3 regions of the Streptomyces sp. NPDC045967 genome follow, and region 3 is predicted to be linked to each of the others. Evidence: riboswitches for the same ligand, from Rfam matches in the RefSeq annotation. Region 3 holds a riboswitch; each other region holds the start of a gene.

Region 1 (2,255 bases), on a different contig from region 3:
GTGTCGAAGGCCGTGGTGAGGTATTCGGCGCGGGCGTCGAAGAGCGGGGCGAGGAGTTCCATCACCTCGGGGGCGCGGGTCTCCTGCGCCCCGTCGCCGCGGCGCACCCGGTAGCGGCGGTGCGGGGCGTTCGACTCGAGGTAGTCCGCGATGATCGCCTCGCGCTCGACGCCCAGCGCCAGCAGCACGACGGCGACCGACAGGCCCGCCCGGTCCTTCCCGGCCGCGCAGTGCAGCAGGGCGGGGACGCTGTCCTCCGCGAGGGCGTGCACCACGCGGCTGTGCTCGGCCGTGCGCTGCAGGATGATCGTGCGGTACGACTGCGCCATCCGGGCCGCGCCCTTGCCGTCGCCGAGGGCCGAGCGCAACTCCTCGAGGGCTCCCTCGCGGACCATCGTCCAGAACTCCCGGCCGTCCGCCGGGTCCGTGAGCGGGATGTTGACGTTCCGTACGCCGGGCAGCGCGATGTCCGGCCCCTCCAGGGCGTGGTCGGCGTCGTTGCGGAAGTCGAAGATGGTGTGGAGTCCGAGCGATGCGAGGAACTCCGCATCGGTTTCGGTGGCATGTGCAAGATGTCCGCTTCGGAACAATTGCCCTGGCCTGACCTGGCGTCCGTTCGAAGTCGGCAATCCGCCCACGTCGCGGAAATTGCGCACTCCCGACAGCTCCGGCTCCTGTATCTGCTGGGTCAAAGGAACTCCTCCGCTTCATCGTGGGACAGCTTGTCCGTATTGAGCTGATTGGCTCCAACTTGCCGCACGCGACGGCGAGATCGGGCCTCGCCCCGTGAGCCAGATCATACGGTGACCGTGCGTGCCTGATCGCGAAAGTCGAATGGCCCGGCCGGAAGGGTTGTTGACGGTGCGGAACAAACGGAGGGTGACGGGAATTCCGCCGATCCCCCGTCCCGCCGATTCCCTTGGGGAATACATGGCTTGTTCCGTGTGCCCGAACTCGATTACCTTCGCGATCGATCCGGGTGGACCGCCTAATCCTGCCGCCTCCCGGAAACCGCACCCGTCTATTCACGCGCGCGGCAGGAGCGGGGGAACCAGGTAAGCCGCCGTCCCGGATCTTCCCTCCGGAACGGCTAGGGGTGAAGTCGTGCGCGATCCGTTCGCGTACGGCCGGACATCTCCAGTCCGAACCCGACAGCTCACCTCGCCGGCGACGGAGAGGAATTCGCCATGCCCGCACAGGGTAAGCACCGCCGTCCCAAGTCCCTTTCCCTTCCCCGCGGCCTCGCCGCCGCCGGCACCGGTGGCGCAGCGCTCGCGCTGCCCCTGATGGGCGCCGCCACGGCCCACGCGGCCCCTGCCGCGGCCGCCCCCGCCGCAGCCGCGCCCGCCTCGGCCCCCGCCGTCGCCCCGCAGCTCCCCGTCGCGCTCCAGGCCGCCCCCGCCGCAGCGGAGGCCGCGCCGACCGTCTACACCGTCGTGCCCGGCGACTACCTCTCCAAGATCGCCGCCGAGCGCCGGCTCTCCGGCGGCTGGGAGAAGCTCTACGCCGACAACCGCGAGGCCGTCGGCGCCGACCCGTCCCTGATCCACCCGGGCCTGAAGCTGACCCTCGGTGCGAAGGCCGCCGAAGCGGCTCCGGCTCCGGCGCCCGCCCAGCGGTCCTCGACCGGCGCCCGGTCCGCCGCCGAGGGCTCCTCCGCCAAGGCCGCGCCCGTCCCGGCCCCGCGCCCGCAGCAGAAGGCGCAGAGCAGTGGTTCCTCCACCGCGGCCAAGGCCCCGACCGCCGCCGGGTTCGTGTCCCCGGTGAGCGGCGGGATCTCCACCCCCTACCGCGCCTCGGGTGCGATGTGGTCCTCGGGCTACCACACGGGCGTCGACTTCATCGCGAGTTCCGGCACCACCGTCAAGGCCGTCGGCGCGGGCACCGTGGTGTCGGCCGGCTGGGCCGGGTCGTACGGCAACGAGGTCATCATCCGGCACGCCGACGGCAAGTACTCCCAGTACGGCCACCTCTCCGCGCTGTCCGTCTCGGTGGGCCAGAGCGTCACGGCCGGCCAGCGCGTCGGGCTCGCCGGCTCCACCGGCAACTCCACCGGTCCGCACCTGCATTTCGAGATCCGCACCGGGCAGTCCTACGGCTCCGACATCGATCCGGTGGGCTACCTCCGCTCGAAGGGCGTCACCCTCTGACGGCAGCCGCCGCCGGGCACGAACACGCACCGGGCCGGGGCCCGAGGGGGGTCCCGGCCCGGTGCGCGCCTATTCCCCGGACGGGGCGTGGCGCAGATCACGGTC
Region 2 (2,255 bases), on a different contig from region 3:
CAGTTCCTCGGTCAGCCTGCCGCCCGGCTCGAACACCCCGGAGACGATGTCGTCGCGGATCGCTGTGCACACCGCGTGCGCGGGAATACGCAAGACCGGACCTCCACCTTTTCCGCTTTTCGACTGCCACGCCGACGACACGAGCAGAACACTCATGACACTTGTGCGCGTACCGCGACTCTATTGCAACACACGATGATTTCCGAGAGCGGCCGGAAATGAGGGATGCCGAATTCGCCGGAGCAGCACGAAGGCCCCGGCTCGGGGAGCCGGGGCCTTCGGTGCTGCGGTGCGATGCGGGTCAGAGGCTGACGCCGTGCGAGCGCAGATAGGAGACCGGGTCGATGTCCGAGCCGTAGTCGGCACCGGTGCGGGCCTCGAAGTGCAGGTGCGGGCCGCTGGAGTTGCCCGTGGAGCCCGACAGGCCGATCTTCTGGCCGGGGGTGACCTGCTGGCCGACGGAGACGCTCAGCGAGGCCATGTGCCCGTACTGGGTGTACGTACCGTCGTTGTGCTTGATCACGACGTTGTTGCCGTACGCGCCGCCCCAGCCGGCCTCGACGACGACACCGGCGCCGACCGCGCGGACGGTGGTGCCGGAGGCGGCGTGGAAGTCGATGCCCGTGTGGCTGCCGGAGGACCACATGCCGCCGCCCGCCTTGTACTGCGTGCTGACGTACGAGCTGTCGAGCGGGGAGACGAAGGTGTTGAGGCGCTTGCGCTCCTCCTCGCGCGCGGCACGCTCGGCGGCCTCGCGCTCGGCCTTCGCCTTGACCTCGGCGAGGCGCTTGGACTCGGCGGCCCGCTGCCTGGCGTCGGCCTCGGCCTGCGCCTTGGCGGCGGCGTGCTCGGCGGCACGCTGCTGGGAGGCGGCCTGGTCCTCGATGTCACCCGCGAGGTCCTCGGCGACGACGACCGCGCCGAGCGCGTTGTCCGAGGAGGAGTGGTTGTCGCTGCTGTCCGCGGCGAAGGCCGGGGCGGCGAGGGAGCCGACGACACCAGTGGTGGCGAGGGCGGCTATACCGGCGTAGCCGGCGGTCTTGCGGCTCAAACGGCTGGAACCGCGGTGCTTGCCGGCGGCACGACTGCCAAACGCCATGAAGGGGCTGATCCTTTCCTTCCCTCTCGCCTACCGGGTTAGCTGACGGGTTCGGAGCAGGAAGGTCTCCTACGGGCCTCCTCTTGCGAGGCGGTCCGATTCACCCCAGGGACTGATGTGGGTCCCCGGCTCCCCAGGCTTGCGCCTGACGGGGACTCGGCGATCGCTGCCCGGTGCCGCGGGTGCGGCGCGTACAACTGACGGACAGCACAGGTGACGCTAGGCGGATCATCCGTCAATCGCCAAACAGAGACGCCTTTTTGTTGCGTACGCCACACCGCATAAAAGCTACCTCTCCACTAAACGGACAAAGGGGCTTCCGGCAGACATGTCCGCCGGAAGCCCCTTGCCGGGCCGCCCGGCACCGCTCGTGCAGCGCCGTGCCGCCCGTGGAGGTCAGTTGGTGACGACGCTCACGGGGCCGATTCCCAGGGCCCGCACCGGCTCCTCGATCTGCGCCGCGTCGCCCACCAGGACCGTCACCAGCCGGTCCGCGGGGAAGGCGTTCACGACCGCCGAAGTCGCCTCCACGGTGCCGGTTTCCGCGAGCCGCGCGTACAACTGCGCCTGGTAGTCGTCCGGCAGCTCCTGCTCGACCTGGTCGGCCAGGGTGCCCGCGACCGAGGCGGCCGTCTCGAACTTGAGCGGGGCCACGCCCACCAGGTTCTGCACGGCCACGTCCCGTTCGGCGTCGGTCAGGCCGCCCTCCGCGAGGGTGCGCAGCACCTTCCACAGGTCCTCGAGCGCCGGGGCGGTGTTCGGGGTGTCCACCGAGCCGCTGATGGCCAGCATCGAGGCGCCCTTGCCGTCGGCCGTGGAGCGCAGCACCTGACCGAAGGCGCGCACGCCGTAGGTGTAGCCCTTCTCCTCGCGCAGCACCTTGTCCAGCCGGGACGTCAGGGTGCCGCCCAGGCAGTACGTGCCGAGCACCTGGGCCGCCCACGCCGCGTCGTGCCGGTCCGGCCCGATCCGGCCGATCAGCAGCTGCGTCTGGACCGCACCGGGCCGGTCCACGATGACGACGCGGCCGGTGTCGTCGGCGGTCACCGGCGGCACCGGGAGGGCCTCGGCGGTGTCACCGGTCCAGGCGCCCAGGGTGTCGGCGAGGACCGCGTCCAGGTCGAGGCCGGTCAGGTCCCCGACGACCACGGCGGTG
Region 3 (2,255 bases):
GCCCTTGTTGTCGGTGGCGTCCAGGTCGAACATGGCCTGGTCGATCAGGCGCTGCTCGGTGGCGTCGTAGCCGACGAGCTCCGGGCCGATCTGCTCGATCACGGCGAGGACGGCCTTCTCGACGCCCTTGCCGAAGTAACGGTCGGGGTCACCGTCACGCAGCTCGATGGCCTCGAAGGCACCGGTGGAGGCGCCGGACGGAACTGCAGCACGGCCGGTGCTGCCATCGTCGAGGCCCACCTCGACCTCGACCGTGGGGTTGCCTCGGGAGTCCAGGATTTCCCGGGCTACGACGACGTCGATGGACGGCACGAGCATCTCCTTCTGGGATGTGACGCTGGGTGTGCGGTGGCGTCAGGCCGTGGGATGGCCTTGCCGCCTAGAGCCTAACCGGATCCGGGCACTCGGCCCGCCGACCGCCCGGGTCCTGGGACGAAAAAGGGTCCGAATACCCCTGTTCCAGGACATAGAGCGCCCGGCCACCGGGGGCCCGGCCCCTGACACGCCACCGCCCGGCGCGTGGGGGGAGACGCGCCGGGCGGTGTGTGGTGGTGCGTGGTGCTCACGGACTGCGCGGCTGTCGCCGCGCCGGTCAGCTGAGCTTCAGCTTCTGACCCGGGAAGATCAGGTCGGCGTCCGAGACGATGTCCTTGTTCAGCTCGAACAGCTTCTCCCAGCCGCCCTGCACGCCGTTGGTCTCGGCGATGGTACCCAGGGTGTCGCCGGCCTTGACCGCGTACGAGCCGTTGCCGGTCTTCGGGGCCGGGGCCGCGGAGCGCTCGGAGCGGGTGGTCGGGGCCTCGGAGCGCTTCGTCTCCTGCTTCGGGGCCGCCTGCTTCGGGGCCGCCTGCTTCGGGGCCGTCTGCTTCGGCGCCGTCTGCTTGGGCTCGGTCTTCTTCTCCTGCTTGGGGGCGGCCGCGGTCGCGCCGCCGCCGGTGTAGGAGGAGTTCGACAGACCCTTGCCGCAGTGCGGCCAGGCACCCTTGCCCTGGCCCTTGAGGACCTTCTCCGCGACGGCTATCTGCTGGGCCTTGGAGGCCTGGTTGGCCTGCGCGGCGTACGACTTGCCGCCGTACGCGGCCCAGGTCGAGGACGAGAACTGCAGGCCGCCGTAGTAGCCGTTGCCCGTGTTGATGGCCCAGTTGCCACCGGACTCGCACTGCGCGACCTTGTCCCACTCGGACGCGGTGGCGGCGCTGGCGGTGCCCGCGGCCATCAGGGGGGCGGCGACGGCCACACCGGCGACACCGGCGAGCGTGACGATGCGAACGGCCTTGGAACCGCGACGGTGCTTGCCCTTGCCGGAAAGCAGCATGGAGTTTCTCCTCACCGACGCCTACGAGGTGAGCTGTCGGGTTCGGGCGAGTGAGTTGCCCGGCCGTGCGACCTAGCGCACGTCTTGACCCCTAGCCGGTGGCGTGACCGTCTCTCAACGGCCGCTCCCGGCGCCTACCTTGGTTCCCCCGCTCCTGCCTTCGGCGCTTGACGCGACGACTGTTCCCCCCGTCCGCCGGCAGGATTCGGCGATGCGGTCGAAGGAGCCCGCGGTGGCGGGCGATTCAGAAGGTAGACAGGTCTCCCCCCGATGTTCAACGGGCGTTTTCGGGGGAATCGGCCCCTACTTGCGCTCGCCGCGGGGACGTTTGCGCAGGTGAGGGCCGGGTTTGCGGAAGCCCCCGGGCGAGACACGCCAGTTGACCGGAAGAGACGCATGTCTCACTTGATCAAAACGGACAATCGACTCTTTCCGACCGGCCGAAGTGCCCCTATTCGGCGGTTAGATCCAGGTTCTGGCCGGGCTTGATCAGGTCTGCGTCTCCGCCGATGACCTGCTCGTTGGCCGCGTAGAGCGCGTTCCAGCCGCCCTCGAGTCCCTTGGCGTCCGCGATGGCCGTCAGGCTGTCGCCCGCTTTGACCGTGTACGTGGGCGCGGACGGGGCGTCAGCGGGGCCGGACACCTCGACGGCCGGCGTGCCGCGGTGCTTGCCGCTGCCCTCGGGGGCCGTCGCGGGCGTCGCGGGCGGGGTCGTCGGGGTGGTCGGCGCCTCGGGGCTCACCGGAGCCGTCGGGTCGGCCGGGGCCGTGGGGTCGCCCGGGGTGACCGGCGGCAGGCCAGGGGTGGTCGGCGGGGTGCCGGGCGGCGTGGTGGGGGGCGTGGTGGGCGCGTCCGGGTTCACCGGGGCGGTCGGAGCGGTGGGGTCGGTCGGGGAGGGCGTCGGCTCCGGTTCGTCCGGCGAGGGCATGACGGGCAGTCC

Evidence for each region. Region 3 has a riboswitch for cyclic di-AMP ahead of AC07FY_RS16610 (transglycosylase family protein). Riboswitches for the same ligand answer to the same signal wherever they lie in the genome.
Region 1: it holds a riboswitch for cyclic di-AMP, as region 3 does, so the genes downstream of both, AC07FY_RS04755 (LysM peptidoglycan-binding domain-containing M23 family metallopeptidase) here and AC07FY_RS16610 (transglycosylase family protein) in region 3, are expected to answer to the same signal.
Region 2: it holds a riboswitch for cyclic di-AMP, as region 3 does, so the genes downstream of both, AC07FY_RS25075 (M23 family metallopeptidase) here and AC07FY_RS16610 (transglycosylase family protein) in region 3, are expected to answer to the same signal.

What each region holds. Positions count from the first base shown of each region.
Region 1 is NZ_JBWKLE010000002.1:194,204-196,458, forward strand. It holds gene AC07FY_RS04750 (tyrosine-protein phosphatase) at 1-692, opposite strand, end outside; cyclic di-AMP (ydaO/yuaA leader) riboswitch at 1,009-1,185, shown strand; gene AC07FY_RS04755 (LysM peptidoglycan-binding domain-containing M23 family metallopeptidase) at 1,188-2,150, shown strand.
Region 2 is NZ_JBWKLE010000015.1:119,316-121,570, reverse strand. It holds gene AC07FY_RS25080 (GntR family transcriptional regulator) at 1-93, opposite strand, end outside; gene AC07FY_RS25075 (M23 family metallopeptidase) at 302-1,099, opposite strand; cyclic di-AMP (ydaO/yuaA leader) riboswitch at 1,112-1,271, opposite strand; gene AC07FY_RS25070 (M16 family metallopeptidase) at 1,496-2,255, opposite strand, start outside.
Region 3 is NZ_JBWKLE010000007.1:69,379-71,633, forward strand. It holds gene eno (phosphopyruvate hydratase) at 1-318, opposite strand, end outside; gene AC07FY_RS16610 (transglycosylase family protein) at 593-1,315, opposite strand; cyclic di-AMP (ydaO/yuaA leader) riboswitch at 1,319-1,491, opposite strand; gene AC07FY_RS16615 (LysM peptidoglycan-binding domain-containing protein) at 1,767-2,255, opposite strand, start outside.